4 regions of the Streptomyces sp. NPDC104367 genome follow, and region 2 is predicted to be linked to each of the others. Evidence: riboswitches for the same ligand, from Rfam matches in the RefSeq annotation. Region 2 holds a riboswitch; each other region holds the start of a gene.
The links. Region 2 has a riboswitch for S-adenosylmethionine ahead of thrC (threonine synthase). Riboswitches for the same ligand answer to the same signal wherever they lie in the genome.
Positions count from the first base shown of each region.

Region 1 (5,870 bases), on a different contig from region 2:
GGAGCCGCTGGCAGTCGGCGGCGGCGGCCTCGCCGCTGAGGAACTCGGCCTTGTCGACCTTGCCCACCAGCATCTGGTTGCGCCAGGTGGCGGCGTCGTTGGCCAGCTGCCAGTCGTCCTCGATGTCGGCGGGCGTGATCAGCGCGGCCTGGGCGCCGGCGCCGGTGAGGGCGGGGGTGCGGGACGGGGCCGGGGAGCGCTCGGCGGCGGGGGTGACGGCCGCGGCCTCGGGCGAGCCGCTGTCGTCCGCGCAGGCCGCCGTGGCGAGCAGGATCCCCGCCGTCAGGGCCGGGGTGAGAACACGCACGGGTCGGGACGGACGGGTCATCGCGACTTCCTCCTCGGGAACGCGGTACGTCCCTCCACGCCACCATCCGCCACCTGCGCCGACCAGCCCGCGCGGGCCGTTCGGGTGACCGTCCCGGCGTCGGGTCCCGCTGTCGGCGCCCAGCGTCGGCGCTGGGCTCACCGCTCCGGTGCCGTGATCCGCACGTGCCGGCCGCCGCAGCGCGGGCAGACCGCGTCCGTGAGCGGCGAGCGCACCGCGCGGCCGGCCTCGTCGACGTACTCCAGGGTGCTCTGGAGCTCCGGGTCGGCGACCGGGTCGGTGAAGAAGACCGCCTGGAAGGTGGCCCGCCACGCCTCGCCGCAGTCCCGGCAGGTGAACACGAACGTCTCGGGCACGGCCCCCGGCACCGCCCCGGCCCCCGCAGGCTCGCTCATCCCGTCCGGCTCCCGTCGCTGACCCCGTCCTTCCAGCGGACCTCCCCGTCCGCGCGGCGGCAAGTCGGAGGGCCGGTGTCCCAGGGATGGACGCCCTCTTGACGTGGGGCGGTGGGCGATCGACACTCCGGATGGGAATCCTAGTGAAAAGGTAGGGAAAGATGGGTCGCCTGCGGACGGTCGGCAGTCAGTGCCGGGAGAGCCGTACGCCGTACCCCGCCCTGCTGCTCACCTCCCGTCTGCACATCGACCTGCAGCGCGTGTGCAGCGCCATCGGCCGCAGACGTTGACCTCCCGCCGCCCACCGACGAACGCTTCCGCCGCGCGTACGTCCGCGCGCCCGCACCCGGGGAGACACATGTCCATCACTCCGCTCGCCGCCCTCCCGTCCGTCCGGACCACCCCCGGCTTCCGGGGCCGCATCGGCCGGGACGCGCGCAGCGGCCACTACGCCGTGCCGCGCCGCTACCGCCTCCACCTGTCCACCGCCTGCCCCGCCGGCCTGCGCATCGCCGTCGGCCACAGCCTGCTGGCCCTCGACGACTGTTGTCCGGTCACCTTCCTGCCCGCCGTCCCGGACCGCCCCGACGGCAGCCACTCGGCCCTGCGTCCGCTGTACGAGGCGAGCGCCCACCACTACACGGGACCGGCCCTGGCCCCGGTGTTCAGCGACGCCTGGTCCGGACGCATCGTCAGCACCCACGGCCCGGACATCCTGCGCGACCTCGACCGCTACTTCGGCGACGGGGTCACCCGGCTCTACCCGTGCGGCACCGAGTCCGAGATCGAGGCCGTCGAACAGCTCTGCGCCGAGGGCATCGAGCGGGCCGCGCAGCGCGCCGGCAGCGAGGGCGGCGACCCGGAGGCGCTGGAGACGCTGCTCGCCACCCTGGCCGTCCTGGAGCGCCGGCTGGCCGATGTGGAGTTCCTGGTCGGCGGTCGACTGACGGCTGCGGACGTGGAGTTGTGGGTCACCCTGGTGCAGCTGGACACCGTGCACCGCAACCACCTGGACGCCTCGGCCGTGCACCGCATCGCCGACCACCCGGTGCTGTGGGCCTACGCCCGGCGGCTGGCCGCGCACCCGGCCTTCGGCGCCCATCTCGACCTCGACGGCATCGCCCGCCGCCACCACGCCCGTTGCCAGGGGCTGGAGGCAGCCGGCGCCGCCGTCCAGATCCTGGACTGGGTGGGACACGCCGCCGACGGTCCCGCAGGTGAGAGCGGTCAGAACCGTTCCGCCAACTGGACAGGCGTTGACATTCCTTCGGGCAACTGAGTTACTTGCGGACAAGAACGGTCAAGAGCGTCAGCGTTCAAGCCCTGGCTTGCTGACCGGCAACCCTCCGATCGCGGTGGGGTGCCCCAGGTGACGACCCGACCGGATGACGTTTCGGTAAGCGCGAGGCCCACGGGCCTGAACAACAGTGACGGGTGACGGACATGTACGCAGCTCCCAGGACGGCCCAGCGCCGCTCCCAGGGCTGCGTACAGCCGTATGCGAGCCCGCTCGTCGTCGACCGCGCCGTCGACCTGCTCCGCGTCAACAGCGCACTGTGTAGCGCGTGTACCGCACCGGGCTGTGCCCGCTGTCGGGTCTGACCGGTCCTTCCGGCCTCCCGGCCCGCACCCAGCAGCACCTCTCCCCGCCGCACACCGCCCGCCCGGTGTGACCTCGTCCGCCCAGTCCCCGCGTCCCGCGCGTCCCCGCGCCCCGTGCCGCGCCGTGCCCGAACACGGCCCGGCCGCGGCCGTCCGCCCGTGGGAGGCGGGTTTCCGACATCGCCGGAGTCCGTCATGAGTGAACCCCCAGGCGCCACCATCGCCGCCCCCGAGGCGCCGAGCACGGCTGATGAACCGTCAAAGTTGCTGACCGCACAGCGAGTTCAGCCGCTGCGCAGGCCGGGGCGGTGGATCGCCACCGCCGTCGTCCTGGTCCTGGTCGCCCAGTTCGCGCACGGACTGGTGACCAACCCGTTCTACCAGTGGGACCGCTGGGCGTACTGGTTCCTGCGCCCGGCCATCCTCGACGGACTGGTCATCACCCTCGAAGTCACCGCCTACAGCGCGGTCCTGGGACTGCTCGGCGGCATCCTGCTGGCCCTGGCCCGGCTGTCCAGGAGCCCGGTGCTGCGCGCGGTCAGCTGGACCTACGTCTGGGCGCTGCGCTCCGTCCCGCTCATCGTGGTACTGCTCTTCCTCTACAACTTCAGTGCCCTGTACAGGACGTTGAGCATCGGCGTCCCCTTCGGACCGGCCTTCTTCTCCTTCGACGAGTCCAAGCTCGCCACCGACATGGCCATCGCGGTCGTCGGCCTCAGCCTCAACGAGGCGGCCTACGCCGCCGAGGTGGTCCGCGGCGGCATCCTCTCCGTGGACCAGGGCCAGCACGAGGCGGCGGCCGCCCTCGGCCTGCCCAAGGGCTACCAGTTCCGCAGGATCGTCTTCCCGCAGGCGCTGCGCTCCATCACCCCGAACTACGTCAACCAGCTCATCGGCCTGATCAAGAGCACCTCGCTGGTCTTCTACGTCTCGCTGCTCGACCTCTTCGGTTCCGCGCAGAGCATGGGCTCGACCTACCCCGGCGACATCGTGCCGCTGCTCCTGGTGGTGACGGTCTGGTACCTGATCCTCACCAGCGTCGTCTCCGTGATCCAGTTCTACGTCGAGCGGTACTACGCCCGGGGCGCCACCCGCGCCCTGCCGCCGACCCCCTTGCAGAAACTGCGGGGCGGCCTCGCCGACCTGCGCGCACGCATCCGCCGGGAGGCCGCCGTATGAGCACCACCGACACCCTGGACACGGCCCCCGCCGGCCTGGAGATCCACGACGTCCACAAGTGGTACGGCGCCCACCGCGTCCTCGACGGCGTCGACCTGACGGTCCGTCCCGGCGAGGTCACCGTCATCCTCGGCCCCTCCGGTTCCGGCAAGTCCACCCTTCTCAGGGTCATCAACCACCTGGAGAAGCCGGAGATCGGCTACGTCAGCGTCAACGACGAACCGATCGGCGTGAAGCGGCAGGGCGAGCGGCTGAAGGAGCTGAGCGAGCGCGCCATCCTGGCCCAGCGCGGCCGGATCGGCTTCGTCTTCCAGAACTTCAACCTCTTCCCGCACCTGACGGTCCTCGACAACGTGGCCGCCGCCCCGGTCGCCACCGGAAAGCTCACCAAGCCCGAGGCCCAGCAGCTGGCCAAGGACCTCCTCGAACGCGTCGGCCTCGGTGAACGCGTCGGAGCCTACCCGCGGCAGCTGTCCGGCGGGCAGCAGCAGCGCGTCGCCATCGCCCGCGCCCTCGCCCTGCGCCCCGGCGTCATCCTCTTCGACGAGCCGACCTCCGCGCTGGACCCCGAACTCGTCGGGGAGGTCCTCTCCGTCATCAAGGACCTGGCCACCAGCGGCACCACGCTCGTCATCGTCACCCACGAGATCGGCTTCGCCCGCGAGATCGCCGACCGGGTCGTCTTCATCGACGGCGGGAAGATCGTCGAACAGGGTCCGCCCTCCGAGGTCCTCGACAAGCCGCAGCACGAGCGGACCAGGGACTTCCTCAGCAAGGTCCTCTGACCCGCCGTACCCCAGACCTCCCCCACGCCACCGCCCTCATCACCCGCAGCGACAAGGAACGGCCATGTCTACCCACATCACCCGACGCAGCCTGATCAGAGGCATCACCGCGGCCACCGCCGTCGCCTCCCTCGCCACCGGGCTCGCCGCCTGCGGGGGCGACAGCGACGCGGCCACCACCGCCGACGCCAAGACCGGCGAGGTCGTCGTCGGACAGGTCTCCAACGGTGCCGCCACCCGGACGGCCATCAAGGTCTCCGAGGTCAAGTCCATCAGCGCCGAGCTGCCGGCTTCCGTGAGGAAGAGCGGCAAGCTCGTCATCGGCGAGGGCGCCCTGCCCGCCGGGCTCCCGCCGCTGGCCTACGTGGGCAGCGACCAGAAGACCCTCACCGGCACCGAGCCCGACCTCGCCCGTCTGGTCGCCGCGGTCCTCGGGCTCGAACCCGAGGTCAAGAACTTCACCTGGGAGAACATGTTCGTCGGCATCGACAGCGGCAAGGTCGACGCCGCCTTCTCCAACGTCACCATCACCGAGGAGCGCAAGAAGAAGTACGAGTTCGCCTCCTACCGCGAGGACAACCTGGCCTTCCTCGTGCCGAAGAAGAGCACCTGGAACTTCGACGGCGACTACGAGAACCTCGCCGGCAAGACGGTCGCCGTCGGGTCCGGCACCAACCAGGAGAAGATCCTCCTGGAGTGGCAGTCGAAGCTCGCCAAGGAGGGCAAGAAGCTCACCGTCAAGTACTTCCAGGACAGCACCAGCACCTTCCTGGCGCTGGACAGCGGCAAGATCGACGCCTCCTTCGGGCCCAACCCCGGCTTCGCGTACCACAACCGGCAGACCGCGGGGAAGCCCAACGCCACCCGCACCGCGGGCACCTACTCCGGCGCCGGCGCCGGCCTCCAGGGCCTGATCGCGGCCACCGCCAAGAAGGACAGCGGCCTCGCCAAGCCGCTCGCGGACGCCATCAACTACCTGATCGAGCACGGGCAGTACGCGAAGTGGCTCAAGGCCTACAACCTCTCCGACGAGGCCGTCACCAAGTCCGAGGTCAACCCGCCCGGCCTGCCCCTCGACAACTCCTGACTCCCCGTCGAGAACACGTCCGCCGGCCCAGAAAGGACTGCGCCTCCGTGACCGTCCAGACCGACATCCGCGGAGGCGGAGCCCCCCTCACCCCCGACACCGCACCCCTCGACAACGCCGTCTGGTCCGCCCTCACCGGCCCGCACGCCCACCTCGCCGAGCGGTTCGGCCGGGCCGCCCGCTACCCCGACGACGTCTACGCCTACGCGGCGCTCGCCGACCCCCGAGACCCCGGCGCCTGGGCCGACCTGCACACGCTCGTCGGACCCGGGGCGACCGTACGGATCAAGCCCGTCGAACAGGCGCCGCCCGGTTGGGAGGTGGCCGGCGGCGGGACGGGCGTCCAGTTCGTGGACACGGGCCTGCGGGCCGAACCCGACCCCGAGGCGGTACGGCTCGGACCGGACGACGTACCCGAGATCCTCGACCTCGTCGCCCGCACCGCACCCGGCCCGTTCCGCACCCGGACCGTCGAGATGGGCGACTACCTGGGC
Region 1 covers NZ_JBVJND010000001.1:201,242-207,111, reverse strand. The annotation lists gene ACZ619_RS00910 (hypothetical protein) at 1-328, opposite strand, end outside; gene ACZ619_RS00905 (hypothetical protein) at 466-723, opposite strand; gene ACZ619_RS00900 (putative leader peptide) at 885-1,013, shown strand; gene ACZ619_RS00895 (glutathione S-transferase C-terminal domain-containing protein) at 1,082-2,002, shown strand; SAM riboswitch class IV at 2,022-2,132, shown strand; gene ACZ619_RS00890 (amino acid ABC transporter permease) at 2,521-3,504, shown strand; gene ACZ619_RS00885 (amino acid ABC transporter ATP-binding protein) at 3,501-4,289, shown strand; gene ACZ619_RS00880 (transporter substrate-binding domain-containing protein) at 4,354-5,376, shown strand; gene ACZ619_RS00875 (GNAT family N-acetyltransferase) at 5,424-5,870, shown strand, end outside.
Region 1: linked by a shared signal. The riboswitch ahead of ACZ619_RS00890 (amino acid ABC transporter permease) and the one ahead of thrC (threonine synthase) in region 2 are both predicted to bind S-adenosylmethionine.

Region 2 (5,870 bases):
TACCGCGCTTGAGGGCCATCGGGTTGGCGCCGGCGGCCACGTTGCGCAGACCCTCGCGGACCAGGGCCTGGGCGAGAACGGTCGCGGTGGTCGTACCGTCACCGGCGACGTCGTCCGTCTTCTTGGCGACTTCCTTGACCAGCTCGGCGCCGATCTTCTCGTACGGGTCCTCGAGCTCGATCTCCTTGGCGATGGACACACCATCGTTGGTGATCGTGGGGGCGCCCCACTTCTTCTCGAGGACGACGTTGCGGCCCTTGGGGCCGAGCGTCACCTTGACGGCGTCCGCGAGCTGGTTCATGCCGCGCTCGAGGCCGCGCCGCGCCTCCTCGTCGAACGCGATGATCTTGGCCATGTGAAGTGGTCCCTCCAGGACTGGGGGTGATTCCTTCGGACCGCGCCCGCGCCCGCGACGGACGGCTCACATGCCTCGTGGTTCCTTCCCCACCCGGCCTGCGGGCCTCACCGACCCGGTCCTTCTTTGTCACTCTCACCTTCAGAGTGCTAACGCCAATGATTAGCACTCGGGGTAGGCGAGTGCAAGCGCCTCCCGGGGATCGGGCCCGCGGAGTCAGCCCCCTCCCGGGCATGCCGAAGGGCTCGTGCCCCGGGAGGCACGAGCCCTTCGAAGTTGTACAGAAGAACGTCGCTGTCAGTCGGCGCGTGCTTCAGCTGGTCGCCAGCCGGACCATGTCCGCCTGCGGCCCCTTCTGGCCCTGCGAGATCTCGAAATCGACTCGCTGACCTTCCTCCAGGGTGCGGTACCCGTCCATCTGGATCGCGCTGTAGTGGACGAAAACATCCGCACCACCGTCGACCGCGATGAAGCCGTACCCCTTCTCCGCGTTGAACCACTTGACGGTGCCCTGAGCCATGCCTAACTCCCCTATTACTGGCCCTTGCACAGATCCACACTTCGCGGATCCGGGTCAGACCTCACCCCCCAATGGTTGGGGGCGTGCGCCGGAACGCGTCGACCGCGGCCGAATGTATCTGCCCAACTGCCGTCTGCAACAGGTCAATCGGACGAGAATTCTGGACGGAAGGGGTCCGGAATGTAGCGAGAATTCGGCGGAATTCAGGGCAAGTCGGGCCCCGTAAAGGCCACAAAAGCCGCATTTAACGCGCACACTTTGGCTACTTCTTGCCGGGCCCGCGGTATCAATACGGGGCCTCCGACCCGGAGATCGGGAGCGCGTTCCCCAACTGTACCGCGCTCAACCACACAGAATTGCCCCCTCCGCTTCTCTCGCGGAGGGGGCAATCGGATGAACACTCGGTGATGGCCGTTACCAAAGGTAATGTTCGGTCATTCGGCCATCACGTCAACCCCCGCCGACCCCACGTCAGGACGGTCAGGGCGGCGTCAGGGCCGCGTCAGGGCTGGGTCAGCCACCGGCGACGGCCGGGATGATGGAGACGCCGGCCCCGGCCGGGGTGGCGGTCTCCAGACCCTGCTCGAATCGCACGTCGTCGTCATTGACGTAAACGTTGACGAACCGGCGCAGCTTGCCCTGGTCGTCGAGAACGCGGGCGGCGATTCCCGTGTGGTTCTTCTCCAGGTCGGCGATGACCTCGCCGAGGTTTCCGCCTTCGGCGCTGACTTCGGCCTGACCACCGGTGTAGGTGCGCAGGATGGTGGGGATGCGAACGGTGACGCTCACGTTATAAACCTCCGGATTAGAGCGGCTGCCTGCTTATTACTGCCGGCTAGGCCAGCCCGGCCTCACGGAACGACTCGAGACTCGGTCGAATAGTCGCCGTGAGTCCGGTACCCGCGACTGCGTCCAGCGTCTTCAGTCCATCGCCCGTGTTGAGTACGACAAGCGACTTCGTCGGATCGATGAGCCCATTCTCAATGAGCTTTTTGGTGACTCCAACCGTCACTCCGCCGGCGGTTTCCGCGAAGATTCCCTCGGTCCGCGCGAGCAGTTCGATCGCCTCCACGACCTGCTCGTCGTTCACGTCCTCCACCGCACCGCCGGTGCGGCGCGCGATGTCGAGAACGTAGGGGCCGTCGGCCGGGTTGCCGATCGCCAGCGACTTGGCGATGGTGTTCGGCTTCTGCGGCCGGACCACGTCGTGGCCCGCCTTGTACGCGGTGGAGACGGGCGAGCAGCCCTCCGCCTGGGCGCCGAAGATCTTGTACGGCTTGTCCTCGACGAGCCCGAGCTTGATCAGCTCCTGGAGGCCCTTGTCGACCTTGGTGAGCTGCGAGCCGGACGCGATCGGGATGACCAGCTGGTCGGGGAGCTGCCAGCCGAGCTGCTCGCAGATCTCGTACGCCAGCGTCTTGGAGCCCTCGGCGTAGTACGGCCGCAGGTTCACGTTGACGAAGCCCCAGCCCTCGCCGGCCGAGTCGCCGATCAGCTCGGAGCAGAAACGGTTCACGTCGTCGTAGTTGCCCTCGATGCCGACGAGCTCGCCGCCGTAGATCGCGGCCATGACGACCTTGCCCTGCTCCAGGTCGTGCGGGATGAACACGCAGGAGCGGAAGCCGGCCCGGGCGGCGGCGGCGCCGACCGCGCCGGCCAGGTTGCCGGTGGAGGAGCAGGAGAGCGTGGTGTAGCCGAAGGCGCGCGCGGCCTCGACGGCCTGGGCGACGACACGGTCCTTGAAGGAGTGCGTCGGGTTGCCGGAGTCGTCCTTCACGTACAGGCCGCCGGTCACCCCCAGCTCCTTGGCCAGGTTGTCGGCCTTGACGAGCTTGGTCCAGCCCGGGTTGATGTTCGGCTTGGTGGCCACGTCGGCGGGGACGGGCAGCAGCGGCGCGTAGCGCCAGATGTTCGAGGGGCCCGCTTCGATCCGCTCGCGGAGCTGCTCGGTGTCGTAGTCCGAGAAGTCGTACGCGATCTCCAGCGGGCCGAAACACTCCTCGCAGGCGAAGTGCGGGCCGAGCGGGACGCGGTGACCGCACTCCCGGCAGGAAAGCGCCGTGGCGGGGCCCAGGTCTACGGTCTTCGGGGAATCGGGTGCAACAGTCTGCGCAGCCATGTGAGGCGAGGCCCTTTCTCCTCATCTTCCTCACGACGCATCTCGCCGTGAGACGGATTTGGCACCTTCCCAAGCCGGGAGCCTCGCTGTGAACACGAGTACCGACTGGAGGGTTGCCGGGGCTTCATCGGGCCGTTTCCCTCTGCCCCTCTGGATGAGCTGTATGTGGTTGTGGGCGCCGGGTGACCCTCCGACATGCGATGGTCATCGGCGTTGTTCAAGACTGTAACCGAAGGCCAGGACAGTTGAGATAGTCGTCCGTACCGCGAGATGGATCACACCTCGCAGTGTGATCGTGACAGTGAGGAGCCGCTGACTGTGCTGGAAGAAGTCGAGCGCTGGCTGGCCACCCGCTCCTGGGCCGTGAACGACCGTCCGCTGCACCGGATACTCGCCGCGAAGCAGCGCACGGGTCAGACCGTCTCCGTCGTGCTGCCCGCGCTCAACGAGGAGGAGACGGTCGGCGACATCGTCGCGATCATCCGTCACGACCTCGTGCGGCAGGCACCGCTCGTCGACGAGATCGTGGTCGTCGACTCGGGTTCCACCGACCGCACGGCGGCGGTGGCCGCCGCGGCGGGCGCGCGGGTCGTCCACCGCGACGAGATCCTCCCGCGCATCCCCGCCGTCCCCGGCAAGGGCGAGGTCCTGTGGCGCTCGCTGCTGGTCACCACCGGGGACATCGTCTGCTTCGTCGACGCCGACCTGAAGGAGTTCTCCTCCGACTTCGTCGCCGGGATCGTCGGCCCGCTGCTGACCGACCCGGACGTGGACCTGGTCAAGGCTATGTACGACCGCCCGCTGGCCGGTGCGGCCGGGCAGGGCGGCCGGGTCACCGAGCTGATGGCCCGCCCGCTGCTGAACATGCACTGGCCGCAGCTGGCCGGATTCGTGCAGCCGCTGGGCGGCGAGTACGCGGCCCGCCGCTCGCTGCTGGAGCAGCTGCCCTTCCCGGTCGGCTACGGCGTGGAGCTGGGCATGCTGGTCGACGCCCTGCACCTGGCCGGCCTGGACGCCCTGGCCCAGGTCGACGTCGGCGTCCGCAAGCACCGCCACCAGGACGGCCAGGCCCTCGGCCGGATGTCCGCGGCGATCTACCGCACGGCCCAGCTGCGGCTGGCCCGCGGCCATCTGATCCGCCCGTCCCTGACCCAGTTCGAGCGGGGCGAGGACGGCTTCGAGCCGCGCACCTACTCCGTCGACACGGAGGAGCGCCCGCCCATGGTGGAGATCGCGGAGTACGCCGAGCGCCGGGTGGCGTGACTTCGACGTGCGGTCCGTATACGGCCGCTCATCGGGCGTAGCAGTACGTTTGAGCGTTTCCGGGCCGGGCTAGGTTGACGCGTATGGCTTCCCCCATCGCTTCCTCCGACGGTGCCGATGTGCTGGTCGCGTCCAACCGCGGCCCGGTCTCGTACGAGCTGCGCCACGACGACCCGGCCGGCGCGCTGCACGCCAGGCGGGGCGGCGGCGGGCTGGTCTCCGGGCTGTCGGCGATCGGCCCCGACGCGAACGCGGTGTGGGTGTGCGCGGCCCTCGGCGACGGCGACCGCGAGGCGGTGCGCCGGGCCGGGGGCGGTCTGCTGCCGGAGGCGGACACCGGCGGGCAGCGGGTCCGGATGCTCGACATCGAAGCGGACGTGTTCTCCGACGCGTACAACGGCATCGCCAACTCGGTCCTGTGGTTCGTGCACCACATGCTGTACCAGACCCCGCTGGAGCCGGTCTTCGACGCGGAGTTCCGGCGGCAGTGGGCGGCGTACGAGGCCTACAACCGCGCCTTCGCCGAGGCGCTGGCCGAGGAGGCGGCCCCGGGGGCCGTCGCCGTCATCCAGGACTACCACCTGGCGCTGGCCCCCCGGATGCTCCGCCGGCTCCGCCCGGACCTGCGCATCGGCCACTTCTCGCACACACCCTGGGCCCCGCCGGACTACTTCCGGCTGCTCCCCGACGACATCGCGGCGGAGCTGCTGAGCGGGATCCTCGGCGCGGATCACGCGGCGTTCCTGACCCGGCGCTGGGCGGACGCGTTCGTCGACTGCTGCCACGCCGTGCTGGGGCCGGGCATCCCGGCGGCCGGGGAGACCCGGATCGGGGTGCACGGGCTGGGGGCCGACGCGGACTTCCTGCGCAAGCGGTCGCACGAGCCGGACGTGGACGAGCGGATGGCGGCGCTGCGGGCGGAGATCGGGGAAGGGCGGAAGACCATCGTCCGCGTCGACCGCACGGAGCTCTCGAAGAACATCGTGCGGGGGCTGCTGGCGTACCGGCAGCTGCTCGACGACCACCCCGAGTGGCGGGAGCGGGTGGTCCACGTCGCGTTCGCGTACCCCTCGCGGCAGGACCTCGCCGTGTACCGGGACTACACGGCCGAGGTGCGACGGGTCGCCGACGAGATCAACTCGACGTACGGGACGGCGGGCTGGACGCCGGTCGTGCTGCACGTCAAGGACGACTTCGCCCGGTCGCTGGCGGCGTACCGGCTGGCCGACGTGGCGCTGGTGAACCCGATCCGGGACGGCATGAACCTCGTCGCCAAGGAGGTCCCGGTGGTCTCCGACGAGGGGTGCGTGCTGGTGCTCTCGCGGGAGGCCGGGGCGTTCGAGGAGCTGGGCGAGGACGCGGTGGTGGTGAACCCGTACGACATCGGGGGGACCGCGGAGGCGCTGGCGCGGGCGCTGGTGGTGCCGGCGGAGGAGCGGGCGGAGACGTCGAAGCGGCTGGCTGCCGCCGCGACGGCGCTGCCTCCGGCGCGGTGGTTCCTTGAGCAGGTGGAGGCGTTGGGCGGGTGAGGGCGGTTTCTTCGGGTGCGGGCCCGTGGGGGCTGGCGCGCCCACGCGGCGGAGCCGCACGTCGGTACGGCCCCGCGCCCCCTA
Region 2 covers NZ_JBVJND010000051.1:34,376-40,245, forward strand. The annotation lists gene groL (chaperonin GroEL) at 1-355, opposite strand, end outside; gene ACZ619_RS42885 (cold-shock protein) at 669-875, opposite strand; gene ACZ619_RS42890 (MoaD/ThiS family protein) at 1,389-1,664, opposite strand; gene thrC (threonine synthase) at 1,711-2,994, opposite strand; SAM riboswitch class I at 3,013-3,155, opposite strand; gene ACZ619_RS42900 (glucosyl-3-phosphoglycerate synthase) at 3,313-4,257, shown strand; gene ACZ619_RS42905 (alpha,alpha-trehalose-phosphate synthase (UDP-forming)) at 4,341-5,786, shown strand; gene otsB (trehalose-phosphatase) at 5,868-5,870, opposite strand, start outside.

Region 3 (5,870 bases), on a different contig from region 2:
GCGTGTAGTGGGCGGCGGTGAGGAAGCCGTCGCCGGCTTCGGGGTGGCGCCAGCCGACGGTGCCCTGCGGTCCCGCGTTGAGGAAGGCGGCCAGGTGCATGCGCGGGGCGGCGGTCCCCGGGGTGGTGCTCAAGGGGTGCTCCAGGTGTCGTGCGGTGGGGGTGTGCCGGTGGTCGCCGTCACGCGCCCAGCAGGGACAGTTCGTCCAGGAACGCGATCGCGAAGGACCCGGTGCCGGTGGTGCGGGCGCCCGCGCGTTCGGCCGCGGTGGCGAAGGCGACATGGGCGACGGCGGCCGCGGTGAGCGGGTCGGGGACGACGGCCAGGACCCCGGCGATCAGGGCACCGAGGCTGCATCCGGCGCCGGTGACCTGGGTGAGCCGGACGTCGCCGCCGGGGACGGCGACCGTGCGGGTGCCGTCGGTCAGGTAGTCCGTGGGGCCGCTGACCGCGACCACGGCACCGGTCCGACGGGCGAGTTCCTCGACGGCGCCTATCGCGTCCGTGGAGGAGAGGGTGGTCTCGACGCCCTTGCCGGTGCTGTCGCCGCCGCCGAGCGCGACGAGTTCGCTGGCGTTGCCGCGGATCACCGTGGGCCGGTGCTCCAGCAGGGCGGTCACGAACGCGTCGTAGCGGGTGGCGCCCGCGCCGGCCGCGACCGGGTCCAGTACCCAGGGGGTGCCGGCCGTGTGCGCGGTGCGTGCCGCGTCGACGAGGGGCTCGGCGGGGTTGCTGATCAGCGCGGCGGTGTTGATCCACACCCCGCCGGCGCCGGCCGGGAAGACGGTGGGGAAGTCGGCCGCGGCGCCGATCGCCGGTCCGGCGCCGACGGCCAGGAGCACGTTCGCGCTCAGGTTGGCGGCGACGTAGTTGGTCAGTCCGTAGACGAACGGCGAGGCGGACCGGACGGCGGCGATGCCGTCGGCGATCGCGGGGCTCTCCCAGGTGAGTTCTTCCATGGCGCGCTGTCTCCGTGGCTCTTGGATTGGGTCGGCGGAGGCCGACTGCATGCAACTGTATGCAGCGGAGGGAGCGACTCGGCCACCCGCGGGCCGTCATTTCACGGAGCCGCAATGTTCGCGGTCGCGGGCAGTGGGGCGGGCGTTCCGCGGGCCCGTGCGTCACGTGTGGGCGGCGGGCCCGGCGGCTGGCGGCTGGCGGCTGGCGGCTGGCGGCTGGCGGCTGGCGGCTGGCGGCTGGCGGCTGGCGGCTGGCGGCTGGCGGCTGGCGGCACGACAACACCGCGGGCGCGCCTCGGGGCCGGCTCGCGGACCGGATCGCGGACCGGGCGGTCCGGTGGGCCCGGCTGTCAGGGTGTGCCGGTCAGTCCTGGGAGGCTGTGGAGGGTCCCCCGGTGGACGGTTCGCCCGACGGCATGCGGTCGAGGGACGGCGCCCGGACCGTCGCCGTACCGGGCGCGGGGAGCCCGGAACGGCACGGTGCGGACGGGGCCGGGGACGGCGCGGAGCGTGTCGTGCGCGCCAGCCATGCCGCGACGCCGAGCGCGGCCAGCACCGCGACCGCGGCGCCCGCGGCCAGGCCCCAGCGCACCCCCGCGTGCTGGGAGACCCAGCCGATGACGGGTGCGCCGACCGGGCTGCCGCCCATGGAGATCACCGTGTAGACGGCCATCACCCGGCCCCGCATGGCGTCGCTCACCTCCGACTGGACGAAGGCGCTCACCGCCGTGTTCAACGTCATCAGCGTGAAGCCGACGGGCAGCAGCAGCGCGAGGAAGGCGGGGTAGGTGGGCATGACCGCCGCAAGGGCCTGGAAGCCGCCGAAGAGCAGCGCCCCGGCGACGACCGTGCGTACCCGGGGCGAGACACCGCGCGTCGCGGCGACCGTACCGGCGACGGTGCCGACGGCCAGTGCCGTGTTCATCAGCCCGAGTCCCCGGGACCCGACGTCGAAGACGCGCCCGGCGAACAGGGTCAGGGTGGTGGGGAAGTTGACCGCGAAGGTGGCGGCCAGGCCGAAGACGGTGAGCACGCCGACGAGTTCGGGCCGGGCCGCCACATAGCGCAGCCCCTCCGCGCCCGCGCCCGTCCACGGCGGCCGGGTGGCAGGGCGCGGCTCCCGCGTCCCTGGCCGGATCGACAGCAGACCCGCGAGGACGACGGTGAAGGAGACCGCGTTGAGGGCGAAGACCCAGCCGGTTCCGATCGCCCCGATCAGCACACCGGCGACCGCCGGACCGATCAGGCGGGCGGCGTTGAGGGACAGGATGTTGAGGCCCGCGGCCTTCGGGATCAGGGGCCGGCCGACCAGCTCGGTGACGAAGGACAGCCGTGCCGGGTTCTCCACCGTGAACACGCAGCCCAGCGCGAAGGACAGCACGTACAGCAGCCAGAGCGCGGCATGGCCGGAGAACACGATGACCGTCAGGAGCAGTGCCTGCGCCGCGTACAGCGCCTGGGTCCACAGCAGCAGGGTCCGGCGGTCGTGGCGGTCGGCGACGACACCGCCCCACAGGCCGAACAGCAGCACGGGGGCGAACTGGAGCCCGGCGACCCAGCCGAGCGCGGTCCCGCTGTGCGTGAGTGTCAGGACGAACCAGTCCAGGGCGACACCCTGCATGGCGCTGCCGATGTTGGACACCAGGCCTGTGCTCCAGTAGACGCGGTAGTCACGGACCCGCAGCGAGGCGAACACCCCGCTCGGAGCAGTGCTGTTGACGGCCATGCCTCTCATTTCGACGGGGTGCGGGAGGGACGGCTCACGGGGCGCGCGGCAGGGCGCGCCGACACGGAGAGCAGGCCTGCGCGGAGGGCGGGGCCGACGCCGGTGGCGGGCCGTGAAGGGGGCGGGCCGGTGCGCGGGCACGGCGGGATCCGGGCCGGGAGAGCGCCGAGGGGAGCGAGTGGTCAGCGACAGGTCTCGTCGAACTGATCGGCGCGGCGACCCGCCCAGAACGGGTCGAGCGGCACGCCGCGTGCCTGACCTGGGGTCTCCATGGCCGGATCAAAGCACACGGCACCAGGCGCGTCCACCATGTGTCCCGGCACGTGAGACGGCTCCGGCTTCCCGGACAGGGGCCTGCGGTCACGGCATTGACGTACGACAAATCCGATCCGTACGATCGCCGACGGCATTGAGCGTCAGCGTCAAGCCCTGGCTCGCTGACCGGCAACCCTCCCACGCGGTGGGGTGCTCCAGGTGAAAGCCCGGCGGGATCACCGACGACTCCCGCAAGCGCGTGGCCCCGTGACCGGGGCCGGAGACAGGGAGGACCGGCATGCGGCACAGCGACGACCCGGCCTCCTCCCCCGCCGACGCCACGGCGTACTCCCGGCTGTCGCGCCGGCGCCACATCGATCTCAAGCGCTCGACCAGCTGCCTCTGTCAGGTCTGACCGGCCCGCCCGCCGCCGCCTGACCTCCGTCACCGGCCGCGGCACCTTTCGCGCCGCCGTCCCCCTCGTCACCGGTCCCCGGTGACGTCCGCCTGACCCCGTCTGCACAGCGCCCTCCCCGGCCGGTGTCATCCCGGCCGGGGCCGCACGCCCCTGCACCGCACGGCCGTGCCCCGCGCCCCGAAGCCCGGCATCCGCTGCCGGGTGCCACGAGTAGGAGAAACCCCTCCGTGACAGCACTCCCGGTTCTCAGAACCCCCCGTTGGGCGCCCCTGGCCGCGCTCCTGACCACCAGTGTCCTGCTGACCGCGTGCGGGTCCGGCGGCGACGGCTCCGGCGGCACGGACGGCCGGGCGAAGTCCGGCGGCACCCTGACCTTCGCGGTGAGCTCCGACTCCGGCTGCGTGGATCCGCAGCAGGTCGGCAGCAACGACACGATCTACTCGGTACGGCAGACCGTGGACTCGCTGACCGACCAGGACCCGAAGACCGGCAAGATCGTGCCGTGGCTCGCCAAGAGCTGGACGGTCAGCGCCGACGCGACGGCGTTCACCTTCCGGCTGCGGTCGGGCGTCACCTTCAGCGACGGCTCGAAGCTGACGGCGCAGGTGGTCAAGGACAACTTCGACGCGGTGCCGGACCTCGGCGCCCTCGGGACCCTCGCCCAGGGCTATCTCAGCGGGGTGAAGAGCACCACCGTGGTCGACCCGCTCACCGTCAAGGTCACTTTCAAGGAGCCCAACGCCCAGTTCCTGCAAGCCACTTCGACGCACTCGCTGGGCATCGAGTCGTCGGCGAGCGTGAAGCGGTCCCCGCAGCAGAAGTGCAGCGACGGCGTGGTCGGGTCCGGGCCGTTCGTGCTGAAGGGCTATGTGCAGAACCAGTCGATCACCCTGACCAGGCGGACCGGGTACGACTGGGGCTCCTCGCGCTGGTCCAAGAAGGGCGAGGCCTATCTGGACAAGCTGGTGTTCAAGGTCGTGCCGGAGGCGGGAGTGCGGGCCGGCAGCCTGCAGTCCGGGCAGGTGGACGCGATCAGCAGCGTCGGCAGGGCCAACGAGGCGGCGCTCAAGGGCGGCCAGGTGGCCCTCCGGAGCCGGGCCAACCCCGGTGTGGTGTTCGGGCTCGGCCTCAACAACGCCTCCACCCTGCTGAAGGACACGAAGGTGCGGCAGGCGATCCGGGTCGCGGTCGACCGCAAGCAGATCGCCGACACCGTCTTCCCGACCGGCACCCGGCCCGCGACCAGCGTCCTGGCGCACACCACGCCGGACTACACGGACCTCTCCACCGATCTGTCCACCGACACGGCCAAGGCCAAGTCGCTTCTGGACGAGGCCGGTTGGAAGACAGGTGGCGACGGCATCCGTGCGAAGAACGGTAAGAAGCTGAGCCTGACCATCACCTGGTTCCCCAACTCGGCCACCAACCAGCCCGCGCTGGAGCTGGTCCAGCAGCAGCTGAAGGCCGTCGGTGTCGGCGTGGTGCTCAAGCAGCTCCCGGTCACCCAGTTCGCCACGACGCTCCAGTCCGGTGACTTCGACGTGGTGTGGGGCAACGTGACCCGCGCCGACCCGGACATCCTGCGCAGCTCGTTCTCCAGCCGGCTGAGCAACTTCTACCACCTGCCCGCCAGTTCGCTGGACACGGCGCTGACCGAGCAGGCCGCGACCGCCGACACCGGCAAGCGTGCCCGGCTGGTGGCCGAGGCGCAGCGGCTCCTGGTGAGCAACGCGTACTACGTGCCCGTGGTGGAGCTTCAGACCCAGCTGGGCGTGTCCGGCAAGGTGCACGACCTCGACTTCGACTCGGGCAGCCGCATCCAGCTGCACGACACCTGGATCGGCTAGCGCGTGCGCCGCTATGTGATCAAACGGCTGGCGCAGGCGGTCGGGGTGCTGTGGGCTGCGTACACGGTGTCGTTCCTGGTGCTCGACCTCCTGCCCGGTGACCCGGTCTCCGCGATGGCGGGGGCCGGGATGGACTCGGGGCAGGTCGATCCGGCCCAGCTCGCCAGACTGCGCCACGAGTACGGCTTCGACAAGTCCGTACCGGCGCAGTACGCCGACTACCTGGGCCGGGCGCTGCGCGGGGACTTCGGCGACGCGGTCTCCACGGGCCGCCCGGTGACCTCCACGCTCGCCGACGCACTGCCGCAGACCCTCCAGCTGACCGGGGCCGCGCTGCTGCTGGCGGTGGTCCTCGGCGGCGGCCTCGCGGTGGCGGCGACGTACACCTCGTGGCGGTGGCTGCGGCAGTTGCTGCTGTCGCTGCCGCCGCTGGGGGTGTCGGTGCCGACGTTCTGGGTGGGGCTGCTGCTCGTCGAGGCGTTCTCGTTCCGGCTGCGCTGGTTCCCGGCGTTCGGCAACGACGGGCTGCGCGGCCTGGTGCTGCCGGCCCTGACACTGGCGGTGCCGACCGGCGCGCAGATCGCGCAGGTGCTGGCCAAGAGCCTGCTCACCGCGCTGGACCAGGCGTATGTGGAGACCGCGCGTGCCAAGGGCGCGGGGCGGTG
Region 3 covers NZ_JBVJND010000007.1:327,678-333,547, reverse strand. The annotation lists gene ACZ619_RS13665 (LLM class flavin-dependent oxidoreductase) at 1-133, opposite strand, end outside; gene thiM (hydroxyethylthiazole kinase) at 180-959, opposite strand; gene ACZ619_RS13655 (MFS transporter) at 1,324-2,685, opposite strand; SAM riboswitch class IV at 3,091-3,204, shown strand; gene ACZ619_RS13650 (putative leader peptide) at 3,239-3,355, shown strand; gene ACZ619_RS13645 (ABC transporter substrate-binding protein) at 3,586-5,205, shown strand; gene ACZ619_RS13640 (ABC transporter permease) at 5,209-5,870, shown strand, end outside.
Region 3: linked by a shared signal. The riboswitch ahead of ACZ619_RS13650 (putative leader peptide) and the one ahead of thrC (threonine synthase) in region 2 are both predicted to bind S-adenosylmethionine.

Region 4 (5,870 bases), on a different contig from region 2:
ACGATGCCCAGGCCCGGCGGGATCGCGGTCCACCAGATGCCCGAAGTGACGTCGGCGACCGCGCGGTTGAGGTCGTAGCCCCACTCGGCCGCGGAGTTGGGTTCGATGCCGAAGCCCAGGAAGCCGAGGCCGGCGAGGGTCAGGATGGCCTCCGACGCGTTGATCGTGAAGATCAGCGGGAGCGTGCGCACCGAGTTGCGGAGCACGTGCCGGGTCATGATCCGCCACGGCCCGGTGCCGATCACGCGGGCCGCGTCGACGAACGGCTCGGCCTTCACCCGGATCACCTCGGCCCGCACGACCCGGAAGTACTGCGGCACGAAGGACACGGCGACCGAGCAGGCGGCCGCGCCGAGACCGCCCACGAGGCTGGAACGGCCACCGCTGATCACGATCGACATGACGATGGCGAGCAGCAGCGGCGGAAACGCGTACAGCGCGTCCGCCAGCCCCACCAGCAACCGGTCCGTCCTGCCGCCGAGATAGCCGGAGACCAGCCCGAGCAGGGTGCCCGGCACCACCGACAGCAGCAACGCCGCGAGGATGATCAGCAGCGCCGTCCGGGCGCCCCACACCGTCCGGGACAGGACGTCGTAGCCCGAGACGGTCGTGCCCAGCGGGTGCGCGCCGCTCGGTGGCTGCTGCGAGCCGAACAGGCCGCTCACGTCACGCAGTTGCGCGTATCCGTGCGGGGCGGCCAGCGGTCCCAGCAGCGCCGTGAGAACGAACAGGCCCGTCAGGAGCAGACCGGTGAGCAGCATGGCCCGCTGCACTCCCGCGCCCGTCCGCAGCCGGGTCGGCAGCCGTCGTAGGAGAACCACGGCCATGGTCAGTACCTCACTCGGGGGTCGATCAGCGCGGCCACGACGTCGACGACGAAGTTCGTCACCGCCACCACGACGGCGAACAGCGCCACGATGCCCTGCACCGCCGGGAAGTCACGGGCCGTCAGATAGTGGGCGAGTTCGTAGCCGAGGCCCTTCCACTCGAAGGTGGTCTCGGTCAGGACGGCCCCGCCGAGCAGCCCGGCGACCTGCAGACCCAGCACGGTGACGACGGGGATCAGCGCGGGCCGGGTCGCGTGGTGCGTGACCAGGCGCAGCGGTGCCACGCCCCGGGAGCGGGCGGCCTCGACGTAGTCGGCGGACAGGGTGCCGATCAGGTTGGTGCGGACCAGCCGGAGCAGGACGCCGGCCACCAGCAGGCCCAGGGACAGCGCGGGGAGCACCGCGTGCCGCAGGACGTCCGCCACAGCGGTACCGTCGCCGCTGCGCAACGCGTCGATCAGGTACACGCCGGTCGTGCTGGTCCGGTCCTGGAGGAACAGCTGCACGCCGGTGCTGGCCCGGCCCGACGAGGGCAGCCAGCCCAGCCGGATCGCGAAGACCAGCTTCAGCAGCAGACCGACGAAGAAGACCGGGGTGGCGTAGGTCAGGATCGCGAACAGGCGCAGCGCCGCGTCCGGCGCCCGGTCGCGGTGGGCGGCCGCCACCATGCCCAGCGGGACGCCGACGGCGAGGGCCACCAGCAGGGCGTAGCAGGCGAGTTCGACGGTCGCGGCGCCGTAGGTGCCGAGCACCCGGGTCACCGGCTGGTTGTCGGTGACCGTGCGCCCGAAGTCACCGGTCGCCAGCGAGCGCAGGTAGTCCAGGTACTGCGTCGCCAACGGCCGGTCGTAGCCCGCCTGGTGGAGCTTGGCCTGGAGCTGGTCGGGGGTGAGGCGGTCGCCGAAGGCGGCGGTGATCGGGTCGCCGGTCAGCCGCATCAGGAAGAAGACCAGGCTGACCAGGATCAGCACCGTGGGGATGATCAGGAGGAAGCGCACCACCAGGTAGCGGGCGAGCCCGTACCCGGCGGCGCCGTCGGCCGCGGTAGCGACGGCGCCGGGGGCCGCCGGTGTCGAGGCGCTCACTTCTTCGCGAGCCCCGCCCAGCGGAACTGGTACGTCGCGTCCAGCTCGTCCGGCACGCCGCTGATGTCGGCGCGGGTGACGATGGCGGTGGAGCCCTGCAGCAGCGGCAGCAGCGGCACCTGCGTGGCGGCCCTGTCCTGCGCCCGCTTCAGCAGCTCGGCCCGCTTCGCGGCGTCCGTCTCGGTCTCCTCCTTCTTGATCAGCGCGCGTACGGCCGGGTCGTCGTAGCCGTTGGCGACCCAGCTGTTGGCCGAGTAGAAGGGGGAGAGGTAGTTGTCCGCGTCGAGGTAGTCGGCGTACCAGCCCAGCTGGTACAGCGGGTAGAGGTGCTTGATCCGGTCCTTGCCGTACTGGGTCCACTCGGTGGACTGCAGGTTCACCTTGAACAGCCCGGTGGCCTCCAGCTGGGTCTTGAGCAGCGCGTACTCGTCGGCCGAGGACGAGCCGTAGTGGTCGCTGTTGTACTGGAGGTTGAGGGTGACCGGGGTGCTCACCTTCGCCGCCTTCAGCCGGGCCGCGGCGGCGGCCGTGTCGGGCCCGCCCTTCTTGTCGCCGTAGAGCGACTTGAAGGAGGGGCCGGCGCCGGTCAGGCCGTCCGGGACGGAGCTGTACAGCGGCTGGTAGGTGTTCTTGTACACCTGCTGGGCGAGCTGGGACCGGTCGACGGAGTCCGCGACGGCCTGCCGGACGGCGAGGGCCTTCTTCTTGTCGGCGTTCTTCGTCCTGGTCCCGTAGGGCTGGGTGTCGAAGTCGAAGACGATGTAGCGGATTCCGTTGCCGGACCCGGTGTGGACCTTGATGTCCTTCTGCTCGGCGAGGTCGTCCAGGTCGGCGGTGGTGAGCGTGCGGTAGACCGCGTCGATCGTGCCCTGCTCGACGTCGAGCTTCAGATTGCTGGCGTCGGTGTAGTACTTCAGCTGCACGTTCTTGGTCCTCGGGGTGCCCAGCCGCCCCTCGTACCGCGCGTTCGCGGCGAAGGACACCAGCGAGTTCTTGTCGTAACTCCGGATGCCGTAGGGGCCGTTCCACGGCTTGGCCGTGACGATCGCCCGGTCGTCGAGGATCTTGTCGGCGGGGAACACCTGCTCGTCCACGACGTAGCCGGCCGCCGTGGACAGCACCTGCGGGAACAGCGTGTCGTTGGCCGACTCGAGGGTGAAGACGACCGTGGTCGGGTCCGGGGCGGCGACCGAGGCCAGGTTGTACAGCAGGGACGACGGGCCGTTCTCGTCGGCGATCTCCAGGTTCCGGTCGAAGCTGAACTTGACGTCAGAGGAGGTCAGTTCGTGGCCGTTGGCGAACTTCAGCCCCTTGGCCAGGGTGACCGTGTACTCCTTGGGCCCGGTCAGCTCGATACCGGTCGCCAGGTCGGGGGAGACGTCCGCGGAGCCGTTCTTCTGCGCGAGCAGGGTCGCGTAGACCTCGCTCTCGACGGTGCCGGAGCCCGCGTCCCACGCCCCGGCCGGGTCGAGGCCGGCGACCTGGTCGGTCGTACCCACGGTGATCGACGTGCCGGACGCCGCGGCGGCGCCGTCCTTGCTGCTGGTGCAGCCGGTGAGCGCCACCAGGAACGCCGTGCCGAGGGCGGTCGCGCCGAGGCCGGACCGCAGGGGTCTGCCGGGGGTGGGGCCGTTGTGCAGTGCCATCAGGTGTCTCCGCTTCCGCGTCAGGGGCGCGTGAGGCAGCCGTGGCACGGGGGAAGCGCCATGGCGTGCGGGATCGCGTGTGAAAGAGGGGGAGGGGAACTCAGCCGGACGGGCGGTGGTGGCGCCGGTCCGCGCAGGGCGGGATCAGCCCGTACAGAGACAGCTGGACACCAGCAGCAGGTCGACATGGCGCCGGGAACACGGCATGAAGGCCGTCGCCATGCCGTCCTCCCGGGTTCTGGCCCGTCCCGGGCCGCTACGAACGCACTTGCAGAAAGAGAAGATCCGCCGAGCCGTCACCTGGGGCACCCCACTGCGTCGAGGGTTGCCGTCCGGCCAGCCAGGGCTTGATCACCGGAACTCGTAGCTCACGCTCACCGTAGATCGCCCGATCTTCCGACGTCAAGACACGCCCGGAACCCGGTGACAGGGGTGAACCACGAGGCGGCCGACCTCTTCTGGGGCACACGGCGCGCCGACGGGACGGCCCCGGCCCGCCCACCGGGGCGGACGGTGGACGCATCGATCCCGGGTGTGCTTTCATCCGCCCATGGAGACCACCGGCCCGGCGCACACCGTGCTGCTCGACCCGTTCTGGGCGGGCCGCCGCGCCGACCAGTTCGACCAGGTCTGTTGCTGACCGCCGTCCGACGGCTCGCGACCTCGTCTCCCTCTTCCTGACCGTTCTCCCCGACTGCCCTCGAACAGCCCGCCGTTCAGCGCGGGTCGCGGAAGGCAGCCGTTCGCCGCCGCCGCGAAGGAACCCCATGGCCCCACCCGCAGCCCTGCCCGTCATCGACATCTCCCGCTTCCGCGCCCCGGACGCCGACCGTGCCGCCTTCCTCGCCGAACTCCGGTCCGCAGCCCACGAGGTGGGCTTCTTCTACGTCACCGGACACGGGATTCCCGCCGCCCTGCGGGACGAGGCGCTGACCGTGGCACGCGCCTTCTTCGCGCTGCCCGAGGAGCGGCGGCTGGAGATCCAGAACCTCAACTCGCCCCAGTTCCGCGGCTACACCCGCACCGGAACCGAGTACACGGCGGGCGGCGCCGACTGGCGGGAGCAGATCGACATGGGCCCGGAGCGCGCGGCGGTGCCGACCGGCCCGGACGACCCCGACTACCTGCGGCTGATCGGCCCCAACCAGTGGCCGTCCGCGCTGCCGGAGCTGAGGGACACCGTGCTGCGCTGGCAGGCGGAGGCGCTGCGGGTCAGCCGCGAGGTGCTGCGCGCCCTCGCGGCCGCGCTGGGCCAGGACGAGGGCTACTTCGACCAGTGGTTCGACGACGAGGCCGCCGTCCATGTGAAGATCGTGCACTACCCGCCGCGCACCGCGGAGGACGCCGACCAGGGGGTGGGCGCGCACAAGGACTACGGCTACCTCGCCCTGCTCCAGCAGGACGACGTCGGCGGACTCCAGGTGCAGCGCGAGGACGGCGGCTGGATCGACGCGGTACCGGTGCCCGACGCGTTCGTGTTCAACATCGGGGAGATGCTGGAGATCGCCACCCAGGGCTATCTCAAGGCCACCCGCCACCGGGTCGTCAGCCCCGCATCCGGCGTCCACCGCTACTCGATCCCCTTCTTCCTCGGCCCGCGCCTCGACGCGGTCGTCAAGCCGCTGCACCTCCCGCCCGAGCTGGCCGCGCTGAGCCGGGGCGTCACCGACGACCCCGACAACCCGCTGCTCGCCGCCTTCGGCGAGAACGCGGTCGTCGGCTGGCTCCGCTCGCATCCGGGAGTCGCCGAACGCTGGTGGTCCGACGTCCTGGCCAGGCGGGAGGAGGTCCGATGAGCACCCTCGACCGGGGCTTCGAGACACTCCAGGTGCACGCCGGAGCGGTCCCCGACCCGGCCACCGGCGCGCGGGCCGTGCCCGTCCACTCCACCGCCGGCTACGTCTTCCGCGACACCGCGCACGCCGCCGAGGCCTTCGAACTCGCCGACCTCACCACCCACGCCTACACCCGGCTGTCGAACCCGACCACCGCGGTGGCCGAGGAACGCATCGCGGCCCTGGAGGGCGGTTCGGCGGCGGTCGCCGTGGCCAGCGGCCAGGCCGCGACCAGCCTCGCCCTGCTCAACCTGGCCCGCGCGGGCGACCACATCGTCGCCTCCCCGTCCCTGTACGGCGGCACCCGCACCCTGCTGGAGCACACGTTCGCCGACTTCGGCATCGACGTCACCTTCGTCGACGACCCGGACGACCTGGGCGCCTGGTACACCTCCGTCCGGCCCCGTACGAAGGCCTTCTTCGGCGAGACCCTCGGCAACCCGCGCGGCAACGTCCTCGACACCGAGGCGGTCTCCC
Region 4 covers NZ_JBVJND010000007.1:344,355-350,224, forward strand. The annotation lists gene ACZ619_RS13715 (ABC transporter permease) at 1-827, opposite strand, end outside; gene ACZ619_RS13720 (ABC transporter permease) at 830-1,912, opposite strand; gene ACZ619_RS13725 (ABC transporter substrate-binding protein) at 1,909-3,558, opposite strand; SAM riboswitch class IV at 3,818-3,927, opposite strand; gene ACZ619_RS13730 (isopenicillin N synthase family dioxygenase) at 4,326-5,354, shown strand; gene ACZ619_RS13735 (O-acetylhomoserine aminocarboxypropyltransferase/cysteine synthase family protein) at 5,351-5,870, shown strand, end outside.
Region 4: linked by a shared signal. The riboswitch ahead of ACZ619_RS13725 (ABC transporter substrate-binding protein) and the one ahead of thrC (threonine synthase) in region 2 are both predicted to bind S-adenosylmethionine.